DNA from 3 places in the Hoeflea prorocentri genome. Region 2 is predicted to be linked to each of the others. Evidence: predicted binding sites of a transcription regulator. Region 2 holds the regulator's gene; each other region holds the start of a gene.

Region 1 (4,273 bases), 2.3 Mb from region 2:
TGCTTCAGCGATGTGCATGCGGCTGATGTCGTCGGCATCGTCGAGATCGGCGAGCGTACGGGCGACCTTGAGGATGCGATGGTAGGCGCGGGCGGAGAACTTCATCTGCTCGGCGGCATCCTGCAGCAGGCTTGCGGCTGGAGCATCCGGCTGTGCGATCGTTTCGATCAGCGAGGTCGGGCAAAGGGCGTTGGAGGTGACCTGCGGCATGCCGAGGGCGCTGAAACGCTCTGTCTGGCGCTCACGCGCCAGAGCCACGCGTCCTGCCACATCGGCGCTCGTCTCGCTGGCGCCCGGCCGGATGAGATCCGTGGCGGTGACCGCAGGCACGGCAATCCTCAGATCGATCCGGTCGAGCAGCGGTCCGGAGATACGGGCCTGATAATCCGCCTGGCAGCGCGGACCACGGGCGCAGACATGGCCGGGTTCGCCCGCCATGCCGCAGCGGCAGGGGTTCATGGCCGCGACAAGCTGGATGCGTGCCGGGTAACTCACATGATGGTTGGCGCGGGCAATCACGCACTCACCGCCTTCCAGCGGCTGACGCAGGGAATCAAGCACCTGCGGCGTAAACTCGGGAAACTCGTCGAGAAACAGAACGCCGTTATGGGCAAGCGAGACCTCGCCGGGTTTTGCCCTTATGCCGCCGCCGACCATCGCCGCCATCGAGGCCGAATGGTGCGGAGCACGGTAGGGCCGTCGGTCCGACAGCTCGCCACCGGTTAAAAGGCCGGCAATCGAATGGATCATCGAGACTTCAAGAAGCTCTGCCGGAGACAGGGGCGGCAGGATCGAGGGCAGCCGGGCGGCAAGCATCGACTTTCCCGACCCCGGCGGACCGGACATGAGGAGATTGTGAGCGCCGGCCGCGGCCACTTCCAATGCACGCCGCGCCATCTCCTGTCCCTTGATATCGGCAAGATCCGGCAGATCGTCCGGTGCGCCGCGTACGGCGGGCTCAGGACGCGAGAGAACCTGCGTGCCCTTGAAATGATTGGCCATGGCAATAAGGCTGCGCGGCGCGAGAATATCGAGATCGGCGCTTGCCCATGCGGCTTCCGGCCCGCAGTCCGCCGGACAGATCAGCCCCTTTCCCAAGGCATTGGCGCCGATCGCCGCCGGCAGCGCACCGGCCACCGCGGCGATGGTTCCATCAAGCGAGAGTTCGCCGAGCACCACGTAACCGGAGAGTGCATCGGCGGGGATCGCACCCAACGCCGCCATGAGGCCAAGCGCGATGGGCAGATCGAAATGACTGCCTTCCTTCGGCAGATCGGCAGGCGCAAGATTAACCGTGACCTTCTTTGCCGGAAGCGACAGGCCCGACGCATGCAGCGCGGCCTGAACGCGCTCGCGGCTTTCGGCAACCGCCTTGTCAGGCAGGCCGACGATATTCATGCCAACCTTTCCCGGCGCGACCATAACCTGCACATCGACGGGCACGGCGCTTATTCCTTGAAAAGAGACCGTGCTTACGCGCGATACCATCTGCCTCTCCTGCACGTTTTGGCTGCAGAACTTCATACACTATCGCAAAAGCATCAACAAGAACAAAAATAGAACACAGCGCTTACCATTCATTGACCGAGGCCGGGCTTGCGGCTGGACGGGCGTGCGGTAAGAGGATATGTCGGACACGCACCCGCCAGCGGGCGTTTTCGGAACCAGGGCAAACGGGGATCACTCATGACAATCCGGCTTCACAAGGGCGACATCAGCGAGGCTGACGCCGCGCATTATCAGGGCGATATCGCCATCGATACCGAAACGCTCGGCCTGAAACCGCATCGCGACCGGCTCTGTGTCGTCCAGCTTTCGCCGGGCGACGGCACGGCGGATGTAATCCAGATTGCCAAGGGGCAAAAGAAAGCCCCGGTTCTTGCCGCACTTCTGAAGGACCGGAAGAAGACCAAGATCTTCCACTTCGGACGGTTCGACATCGCCGTTCTCCATCACGCGCTCAACATTGCCTGCGAGCCGGTGTTCTGCACCAAGATCGCCTCGCGGCTGACCCGGACCTATACGGACCGGCATGGTCTGAAGGACAATTTGCGCGAACTGCTCGATATCGATATTTCCAAGCAGCAGCAGTCTTCCGATTGGGCCGCAGACGAGTTGAGCGAGGCGCAGCTGGAATATGCCGCTTCGGATGTCCTTTACCTTCACGCCCTGCGCGACCGACTGACGGAGAGGCTGGAGCGGGACGGGCGGGTCAAGCATGCCGATGCCTGCTTCAGGTTCCTGCCGACGCGCGCCCGGCTCGACCTGATCGGCTGGGATGAAACCGATATCTTCGCCCATAGCTGAACCAAGGCCTGTCTCGCAATTTTGAATGGCGGCGGGCGGGCCCTATACTGCGGATCATCACCAGCCGCTGAAGCGGAGGGCAGGCACTGTCCGTGGACAAAAACAACAAACAAGAGACCAGGCCGCGATTCCCGACGGTCGAGGCCCTGACGCAGTGGATGATCGACGGCGCGCGGCCAAGCGCCGATGCGCGCGAGATCATTACCGGCATATGTGACGGGCTTGTCGGACTCGGCGTCCAAATCGACCGGTTTGTCCTCTTCATCTATACGCTGCACCCCAATCTCCTCGGCACCCGGTTTCGCTGGATCAAAGGCCAGGGCGTCGACATCAGCCATGCGCAGCTCGGTACATTCAACCAGGAGATCTACACGTCCAACCCCCTGCCCCGCGTCGTCGAAAAGCAGGTCACGATACGCCGGCATCTGGAACGGCCGGACTGTCCGGAAGACTACATTATTGTCGGTGAATTGCGGGAACAGGGCTTTACCGACTATCTGGCCCAGCCGCTGATCTTCACCACCGGCGAGACCAATGTGTGCACCTGGTCATCGGCGCAGAAGGGCGGTTTCAGCGAAGACGATCTGGAGATTTTACGACGTGTGAATCCACCGCTCGCCCGACTGACCGAGACCTATATGCTGCGACTCAATTCGGCTGTGCTTTTGTCGACCTATGTCGGCCGCAACAGCGGAACGCTCATCCGGGACGGAAAGGTTCATCGCGGCGACGGGGAGGAAATCACCGCTGTTATCCTGTTTGTCGATCTGAAGAACTTCACCCAGCTCTCGAACGAAAGGACCGGACCGGAGCTGGTCGCACTCCTCAACGACACATTCGATCAACTGGTGCCGCCGGTTACGGCCAGAGGCGGGGAAATCCTGAAATTCATGGGTGACGGGTTCTTTGCGATCTTCCCCTATGAGGACGAGGAAGGCCTTGCCGCCATGACGGGAGCGGCAATGGATGCGGTTTCGGAAGGGATGGAAACCCTGGCCGAAAACCCGACCGGGGATGCCGTGTCGTTTCGCACGGCGCTCCATTGCGGCACCTTTCACTATGGCAATATCGGCGGCGGCGACCGGCTCGATTTCACAGCCATCGGACCGCCGGTCAACTATACGGCAAGGCTGCTTTCGGCGGCGGCAGACCTTGGCTGCGACAATGTCGTCTCGGACGCGCTTGCACGCTATGCACCGGAGCGCTGCGACGTCGCCGGCTCCTCAGAGCTCAAAGGGTTCGAAGGCGAGCAGACGATCTGGCGTTTCCGCTAGGCGCGAAAACAAGTCCGGTCATTCCAGCATCAGCACTTCCGTAGAGGCGCTGCGGCCGCGCAGGATCAAAGGCCCGTGCCGGTGCAGCCGGGCCAGAGCCGTTGCCGTTTCCGCGGGGCTTTCGGCTTCAGCCGCCTCGACCAGCGCGGTGCTGACAACACAGCGACAGCCGATCTCCCGATTGGCCTGCTCCAGACGGCTTGCCACGTTGACCGTATCGCCGAGAACGGCAAATTCCATGCGCCGGCTGGTTCCGATGTCGCCCAGGATGATGGTCCCGTAGTGCACGCCGACCGCCAGTTCCAGATCTCCGGCGTCGGTTCCCTGTTTGGATTCCTTCCACAGCCGGAAGACATCGGCCATTTCAACCGCCGCGGTCAGCGCGTTGACGGCATCGCGGTCGGTCGGTTCGGGCGTTCCGAAGGTCGCCATCAGGCCGTCGCCGATGAACTTGTCCAGCGTGCCGTCATGTCGAAAGACCGTATCGGCCAGCAATTCGTGAATCTGCCTCAGTACGCTGATGGTTTCCTGCGCCGGGCGGTCCTCTGCCCAGTTGGTAAAGGAGATCAGATCGGCAAAGAGAACTGCTGCCTGATGTTCACGCGGCTGCGACAGGGGGTTCGTGCGGGTCGCCAGGAGATCAACCGTTTTGCGGGGGAAATAACGTGCGAGGTTTGTCCGCTCGCTCGCGA
Region 2 (4,273 bases):
TCCACAACTGCGACGGCCGCCCGAGACCGTCCGTCTTGTCGCCAGGGCCAACCATGAACCGGTGGAAATCGGCGGCGGCGTTTCGGGGTTGGTGCGCCTGCGACCGCCTTCGGGACCAGCCCTGCCGGGCAGTTTCGACTTTACCTACAACTCCTTTTTCAACGGTATCGGCGCCAACGGGTTTTTCCTTGGCAAACCCGATACGACGTATGTGCCGGATGCAAGCGGTCGCGGTTGGTTCGAAGAAGGTGGGCTGACACTTCAACGCCTGCGTCAAAAGATCAGCGAACGGGTCAAAGAGGTGCTGCCCGGAGAGGCGGGCGGCTTTGCGGCCGCGTTGACGGTTGCGGACCGTCGTTCGATGAGCCCGGATACGGTGGATGCCCTGCGGCAGAGCGGGCTTGCCCATGTGCTGGCGATTTCCGGCCTGCACATGGCGCTTGTGGCAGGCACATTCTTCTTGCTTGTGCGCGCCTGTTTCAGCGTTTTTCCCACGATCGTGCAGGCAGTTCCAACGAAGAAGTATGCGGCGGTCGGAGCCTTGGCCATCGCCACGCTCTATCTTTCCATCTCCGGAGCAAGCGTTTCGACGCAACGGGCCTGGATCATGCTGGTCATCATGCTGATCGCCGTGCTCGCGGACAGACAGGCGCTGACGATGCGCAATGTCGCCATTGCCGCAATGATTATCATCGTCATAACGCCCTCCGCCGTTCTCGGGCCGGGCTTTCAAATGTCGTTTGCCGCAACTGCGGCACTAATTGCGACTTATGCGCTGTGGAATAAACCCCGGCCCGGAACAGGGCGTGCTGAGGCCGGGTGGCTGGGCACCCCGGCACGCGTTCTGTTTGTCTTTTTCCTTGGGCTGGCGGTTACGTCACTCGTTGCAGGTCTCGCCACGGCGCCGTTTGCCATCCATCACTTCCATCGGATTGCGGCATACGGGCTTCTGGCCAATCTGGCCGCCATGCCGATTGTCACCTTTATTGTGATGCCGGCGGGGATGTTTGCCGTCCTGCTCATGCCATTGGGTCTCGAAAAATGGCCGTTGATCGTGATGGGAGGGGGGCTTGATGCAGTGATAGCCATCGCCCGTTATGTTCGTGACATCGGCGGTGCGGTTGTCGTTGGTCAGATAAGCCCGTGGATAACACTTGTTGCGGTCGCCGGCCTGCTGATCTTTGTGTTGAGCAGGACCCGGTTGAGGATCGTAGGGCTGGCGCTGCTCCTGCTCGCTGGAGCCGCCATGACGATACCACGCACGTGGCCTGACATTCTGATTGCCGAGGACGGCAGGTTGGTTGCACTTGTCAATAAAGGCGGCTTGGCCACAAACCGCAAAAGACCACCCCGATTCATCTTTGAGCAATGGCAGACGGGGCTCAAACGAACCCGACATGATACGCCCCTCGATATCGCTGGCGGGATAAATGACCTTGGATCCGCATTGGAAGCCTCAGCTGCGAGGACTGATCACATGCAGTGTGCGGCAAAAACTTTCTGTGTCGGCGTGTCGGGCAGTGGGACGAAACTGGCTCTGGTTGAGGATTTATCCTATCTCGGCGCTGCCTGTGACGAGGCAGATATCGTCGTGACCGCGGCATCGATTGCGATGGAGCGGTGTTATTCCGGAGCCCTGCTGATTACAGGCCGCATGCTGCGCCAAAGCGGCGCTTTGGCCATCTGGACGAAAACGAACGGCAATCAGCCGAAAATACGTTCGGCAGTTGCCAGTGTTGACCGAGCCTGGACGCGCCATCGCGCCTATAACTGGCGCAATGACAGCTTCTACAAGATCACACCGTCATGGCGTCAGTGATAGCGCCTGATCAGCCCCACCAGCTTGCCTTGGATCTTCACCTGATCCGGGCCGAAAATCCGAGTCTCATAGGATGGGTTTGCTGCTTCCAGGGCAATTGAGGCGCCCTTTCTGCGGAACCGCTTCAAGGTTGCTTCCTCGTCATCGACAAGCGCGACAACGATTTCACCCGGATTGGCTGTGGAGGCGTTTTTGATGACCACAGTATCGCCGTCAAAAATGCCGGCTTCGATCATTGAATCGCCCTTTACCTCAAGCGCGTAATGTTCACCGCCGGACAGCATCTCCGGGGGGACGCTGATATTGTGCGTATTGTTCTGGATGGCCGATATGGGCACACCGGCGGCGATCCGGCCCATAACGGGTACGCTCACCGCAGCCTGCGTATCATCATTGTCCTGAACCGGAAGCGGTGTGGGTTCAGGCGCGGGTTTACCCAGGCTGCCTTCGATAACGCTTGGCGAGAACCCCTTGCGTTGCTGGCCGGCCGGAATCATCGTCTCGGGAAGGCGCAAGACTTCAAGAGCGCGGGCCCGGTTTGGCAGCCTTCGGATGAACCCACGTTCCTCCAAGGCGGTAATCAGGCGATGAATGCCTGATTTTGAGGCAAGATCAAGCGCTTCCTTCATCTCGTCGAAGGACGGCGGGATGCCCGTCTCCTTCATACGCTCATGAATATAAAGCAGCAGCTCATGTTGTTTTCGCGTCAGCATCGCCGGCTCCCGAATCGGAGAAACAAATACAGAACATACACTATATGTTCCATTTGTGTTCTTCAAGTGTTTATATTTGGTTAACAGACTGCCCGGCGTCGCTAACAGGGTAGTCAATCGGGTTTTGCCGACAGGGCATTGCGGCCGGCGCCCGTCAATCGCTGTCCGGTAATAGGGAGCGCCGGTTAAAACAAGCACCGCTGTGTTCGCTTTCGCCCGTCCCGTTAAAATTGTATAAACCTGCGCGTTGTACCTTCAGCCTCAAACACGGCAGGGGGTTTAGCCAATGAAAAAGATGCGATCGTCATATCCAGGCTGCGGGCCCATCACAGCGTGCATCACCGGAGAATTTCTGCCGGATGATCGTGCGGGTCTGTCCGGGCTGGAAGACATTGCGGTCACGATCCCGCGTACGATCTATCTCGGGCGCGGACCGCACTGTGGCCAATTTCGGTCCGCCGCTGCCGGTAAATGAGATGCAGCTTGTACGCCACTTTTGGGCGATGTTCCTCTACAGAGTTCATTACTGGATGTGGGACCGGTGGTTCGAAACGCGGGAGGCAGTTGCCACGCGCGGGACGTTGCATCAGGACGATCTTTCCCCGGTGAATTCGGCTCATGCCAAATTGTCTTATGAATATGGCGCGTCTCCACGCCTTGTGCTGGGCTGGATCCTCAAAGGTTTGAATGAGGATCTGAGCCGTTTCTCTTTTGTCGATTACGGATCGGGCAGGGGGCGCATGTTGCTGACTGCCGCCCAGTGGCCGTTTCGTCTCGTGCACGGGATCGAGTTCAGCAGCATTTTACATGAGCAGGCCGAGCGCAATATTTCCGGTTATCCGAAAAATCATCTCAAATGCAGGGACATAAAATCGGTCTGCTGCGACGTCATGGATTACGATACGCCGAAAACCGACTGCATCCTTTATTTCTATAATCCGTTCGAAGGCGAACTGCTGGATAAGGTCATCCGCAAATATTCGCACTGCGACGATAGCGGCGCGAAGCGCAAGGTGATTATCGTCTATTACAACTCCATGCACCGCCATGCGCTCAATGCAAATGAACGGATCAGGCCGAGGCCGATGTCACGCTTTGTCAAACTGATCATCAAACTCTTCAGCCCGCATCCGGTCCATATTTACGAGCTGGCTCCCGCCTGACGCGGCCCGGGAAGCCTTGACGGCTGATGTGGATTGATCTCTCGCGCACTAGAGCGGAAAATCGAACTTCATGATCGTTGACCAGGTGCGCCGGTTGATCGTCTCGATCGTCCTGATCGATTCCCGGATTTTTCCGATCTCGGAAGCGTCGAGGGCTTGTGTCTTGCCTATCTTGATGGCGTTCTTGGTCTCCGCGATGCGCATGAGGATCGTTTTTGCATTCCTGCCTTCATCGTCGAAGGAGTAGAGGCAGTGGTTGTAGCGGTTCTTGTGTTTCAGGACCTTGACCATGTCGCCGGTCAGTCCAAGAATATCCTTTCTGGCCTGTGGCTCGGTCCGCTCCATTTTGGCCAGCCGGTCGACAAGATCGAGCCTGGCGCGAGTGGTGTTCAAGGTCAGGAATATGACGATCGCCGTTTCTTTATCGATCCCGGCCAGCCCCGCAATCAGATGAATGAGAAGGGTCTCAGTGTTGGTCCAGGAGTAATTCATCTGCCCGACCAGCAGAAGTATCTTCTGAAACTGCTCGGGCAGATGCGGCTGTGGTCTGGTCTCTGATGTGACCATGCTGAGTTAAC
Region 3 (4,273 bases), 1.5 Mb from region 2:
GCCCCGCGCCTTTGCGGCCTCGATAAAAATCTTCAGGTTTGAGCGGGCTTCGGCCTGACCGGTAAACTCGTCCAGGCTTTGTGGACGCAGGCTGGCCTCGGCATCCTCTCCGCGCATGTCGGCGGATACGATCCTGTCATGGTCGCTCATCATTCATTCCCGCATGGCTGATGAGGTTTCATTGCGACAGTTCCTTCAGGCCAAGCCGGATCAACGTTGCTGAATCGGCAGTCTCTCCGGCTGTTTTCATCGCCGCAGCCACTGCGCCGGCTGCCTGATCGCGGGAATATCCGAGATTGGACAAGGCCGAAACCGCATCCGTCACAGGACCGCTGGCCGCACCCTCTCCAAGCTCCTGCTTGAGACCAAGCCCCGCCGGCGCCTCGCCGGAAATGGCGGGCGCCTTGTTCTTCAGCTCGGTCACAATGCGCTGAGCGACCTTCGGCCCGATCCCCGGCGCGCGGGCAACCATTGCCTTGTCCTGAAGGGCGATGGCATTGGCAAGATCGGCGGACGACAGCGTCGAAAGAACAGCAAGGGCCACCTTGGCACCCACGCCCTGAACACTTTGAAGAAGGCGGAACCACTCGCGTTCCATTGCAGAGGAAAATCCATAGAGCTTGAGCTGGTCCTCCCGCACGAATGTCTCGATATGAAGCACTGCCGCCTCGCCGGCCTGCCCCAGACCTGCCAGCGTGCGGGCCGAACAGAACGCGACGTAACAAACGCCATGCACGTCGATCAGCACGTGATCCTCACCGATCTCGTCAATGGTTCCCTTGAGCTTGCCAATCATGCCGCACCCGCCTTGGCGGCGAGCCGCAAGCGTCCCGCCGCACTTTGCCTGTGATGGGCGTGGCAAATGGCAATGGCGAGCGCGTCTGCCGCATCATCCGTATCGAACTGCGCCTTGGGCATCAGCACCTTGACCATCATGTGGATCTGCTTCTTGTCGCCATGCCCGACACCGATCACCGCTTTCTTCACGGCATTGGGCGCATATTCGGCAACAGCAAGACCCGCCAGTGCCGGTACGAGCATGGCAATGCCTCGCGCCTGGCCGAGCTTGAGCGTTGCGGTCGCGTCCTTGTTGACGAATGTCGCCTCGACCGCCGCCTCGTGCGGACTGTGGCTGTGCAGCACATCCGAAAGGCCGTCGTGAAGCTGGCATAGCCGGCTCGCCAGATCGCTGTCACCATCGGAGCGCACCGTCCCCGAAGCTATGAAGCGTAACGAGTTGCCGACACTCTCAACCAGGCCCCAACCGGTTCTGCGCAAGCCCGGGTCGATACCGATAATGCGTGTTGTCTCGCTATGAGCCATGTCCCCGTCCGTGAATTGCCGCTTTCGAGCTATGCCACAGATAAGCGAACAAAACAAAAACATTTCGTAAATAACAACAAAAAACCCGGATCGATGATCCGGGTCTCAATCAATCATCGGGGTCGCGCACCTCAAGCTTCGGCAAGCTTGGCCATAACATCGTCGGATATGTCGAAATTCGCATAGACGTTCTGCACATCGTCATCGTCTTCGAGTGCGTCGATCAGCTTCAAAAGCGTTCCGGCCTTCTGCTCGTCAACCTCGGTGCTGGTTTGCGGCTTCCAGATCGGCTTGACGGATTCGGGCTCTCCAAGGCTCGTTTCAAGCGCGGTCGAGACGTCTCCGATTGATTCGAACGCGCACATGATCGTATGGCCTTCTTCCCCGGACTGAACATCGTCGGCGCCGGCATCGATGGCCGCTTCCATGACGGTATCCTCATCTCCGGCCTCGGGCTTGTAGATGATTTCACCGACCCGGTCGAACATGAAACCAACCGATCCGGTCTCACCCAGCGTTCCGCCGTTTTTGGTGAAACAGGCACGCACATTTGAAGCGGAACGATTGCGGTTGTCCGTCAGCACCTCGACAATCACGGCAACACCACCCGGGCCGTAACCTTCGTAGCGGATTTCCTCGTAGTCTTCGCTGTCGCCGCCGGCACCTTTGTTGATTGCGCGTTGGATATTGTCCTTGGGCATGGACTGGCCCTTGGCGTTCTGCACGGCAAGGCGCAGCCTCGGATTGCCTTCGATATCCGCTCCACCCATTTTTGCCGCGACCGTCAGCTCCTTGGAAAGCTTGGAGAACAGCTTGGAGCGTACCGCGTCCTGCCGGCCCTTGCGGTGCATGATGTTCTTGAATTTTGAATGGCCTGCCATGGCACCTGTCCACAATACCGTTTCGCGATTGCGCGCCTTATAGGCAAAGCAACCGGGATCGTCCAGACATTGGGTCACCGGCGCCTCTGCGCAGCTGTGAACATGCACGCTTCATATGGGGGCGCGGGCAAGTTATATTGAAGCCGGTGGGAATCAAAAAAACTTGGCCACTGGCCTAAAAGACTGAAGCGGTATGACGACCGGAACCCACCATTACGAAGGTGGCAACGTCCATACGGAAACAGCCTCCGGCGTAAAACGGAAAAATCAGGCGCGCGATGACCGGCAGGTTTTGTCGGATCAAGATTTTGAATTTTTACGGGGCAAAACAATGAAATTACATTGGGGCTTTATCAGTTTTATATGTGTCATGCCGGCTGTCATTGCCGTTGCCGGCGGGCTGAAACTTGCACATGTGAAGCCAACGGAGGCCAGCAGCGACAGAGAGCCGCTTCCGGTTTCCACCTGTCAGGCGGTCGCGGAAGGGTGGCAGTCAGATAAGGTACAGCTTGCGTCGGCAAAGCCAGTGAACCGCGAGCAGGTCCGCATATCCTTTATCGGCCATTCCACCTACCTGATCGAAACACCAGAGGGCGTGACGATCGCAACGGATTACAACGGCTATATCGGAAACAACGATGCGCCGACCGTCGTGACGATGAACAAGGCCCATTCCAGCCACTACACCCTCAAACCGGACCCGGCCATCGAGAATGTTTTGCCTGGATGGAATCCGAATGGCGGGCCCATCGATCATGATGTCGTCGTCAGCGACACCTATATCCGCAATGTGACAACCGACATTCGGTCCGGGTTCGGCAGCCGTGAGGCCGACGCCAACTCGATCTTCATCTTCGAAGTCGCCGGTCTTTGCATCGGCCATCTGGGTCACCTGCACCATGATCTGGAAGATCGCCATATTGCGCAGATCGGGCGTCTGGACGTCGTCATGGTTCCCATCGACGGCGGACTGACGGTCGGACACGAACGGATGAGCGACATCGTCAAGCGGCTTCGCGCCTCAGTCATCCTTCCGATGCATCGACGCGGCACGCCGATCAACGCTTTTCTCGATCTGTTTGGCGAGGATTTCGACCGTCAGTTCAGGGAGCAGGACAATCTGACCGTAACGCTCAGGGATCTGCCCAAACAGCCGACGATCATTATTCTGCAGGGCGTTTGAACACGCTTTAGTAGACCGGCAGGCACTCTTCCAGCCGCGGGCCGATGCGCAGCGGCTGGATGGATTCTGCCAGCCCGGTTCGCTCGGAAATCTCCACGGCAACGCCACAAAGGGTTGCCGGACCGGTCGCCGCTTCAAACCGGCCCTTCGGTATCTTGGAGACAAACCTGTTGATCGGCTCTTCCTTGTCCATGCCAAGCGATGAATCAAAATCACCACACATGCCGGCGTCCGAGATATAGGCTGTCCCGCCGTTCAGCACCTGGTGGTCAGCCGTCGGAATATGGGTGTGCGTTCCAACGACAAGACTGGCCCGTCCATCGACGAAATGGCCGAAACACTGTTTTTCGCTGGTTGCCTCGGCATGAAAGTCGATGATGACGGCATCGGCCTGTTCCCCCAACGGGCAGGCCGCAAGCTCACGCTCGGCCGTCATGAAAGGATCGTCAAGATCCGGATGCATGAAAATCCGGCCCATAATGTTGCTGACGAGGACCCGCGCGCCGTTGCGCGCGACATAAACACCCGAGCCGCGCCCCGGCGTTCCCCCGGGAAAATTCGCCGGCCTGACGAAACGATCGTGGCGCTCGCAAAAGCTTAGCGCCTCGCGCTGGTCCCACACATGGTTGCCCGTCGTCACCACGTCCGCCCCGCTCTCGATCGTGCGCAGGAATATCTCTTCGGTGATGCCGAAGCCACCGGCCGCGTTTTCGCCGTTAACGACGACAAAATCGAAGCTGAACTCCTCGATCAGTCCGGGCAGCTTGTCCCAAACGGCCGTGCGTCCGCTCCGGCCGACCATATCGCCGAGAAATAATAGCCTCATGAACCGCTGACCTCAGGCATAAGGCGAAGCCCCCTTTCCGTCAGGACCGCCGACAGCGCC

Evidence for each region. Region 2 encodes LexA, which represses DNA repair genes until DNA is damaged. Its sites were predicted from a motif close to TGTTCNNNNTGTGTTCNG; they were not measured.
Region 1: a site for LexA is predicted at 1,547-1,564, ahead of OQ273_RS18855 (YifB family Mg chelatase-like AAA ATPase). Genes of this name have one in related genera too.
Region 3: a site for LexA is predicted at 1,368-1,385, ahead of ruvC (crossover junction endodeoxyribonuclease RuvC). Genes of this name have one in related genera too.

The regions. Positions count from the first base shown of each region.
Region 1 is NZ_JAPJZI010000001.1:4,009,068-4,013,340, forward strand. Features, by position in the region: gene OQ273_RS18855 (YifB family Mg chelatase-like AAA ATPase) at 1-1,488, opposite strand, end outside; gene OQ273_RS18860 (ribonuclease D) at 1,687-2,307, shown strand; gene OQ273_RS18865 (adenylate/guanylate cyclase domain-containing protein) at 2,400-3,581, shown strand; gene OQ273_RS18870 (adenylate/guanylate cyclase domain-containing protein) at 3,600-4,273, opposite strand, start outside.
Region 2 is NZ_JAPJZI010000001.1:1,691,190-1,695,462, forward strand. Features, by position in the region: gene OQ273_RS07885 (ComEC/Rec2 family competence protein) at 1-1,819, shown strand, start outside; gene lexA (transcriptional repressor LexA) at 1,813-2,532, opposite strand; gene OQ273_RS07895 (class I SAM-dependent methyltransferase) at 3,009-3,695, shown strand; gene OQ273_RS07900 (hypothetical protein) at 3,744-4,262, opposite strand.
Region 3 is NZ_JAPJZI010000001.1:175,029-179,301, reverse strand. Features, by position in the region: gene ruvB (Holliday junction branch migration DNA helicase RuvB) at 1-150, opposite strand, end outside; gene ruvA (Holliday junction branch migration protein RuvA) at 179-796, opposite strand; gene ruvC (crossover junction endodeoxyribonuclease RuvC) at 793-1,323, opposite strand; gene OQ273_RS00845 (YebC/PmpR family DNA-binding transcriptional regulator) at 1,455-2,204, opposite strand; gene OQ273_RS00840 (MBL fold metallo-hydrolase) at 2,575-3,387, shown strand; gene OQ273_RS00835 (TIGR00282 family metallophosphoesterase) at 3,395-4,213, opposite strand; gene OQ273_RS00830 (5-formyltetrahydrofolate cyclo-ligase) at 4,210-4,273, opposite strand, start outside.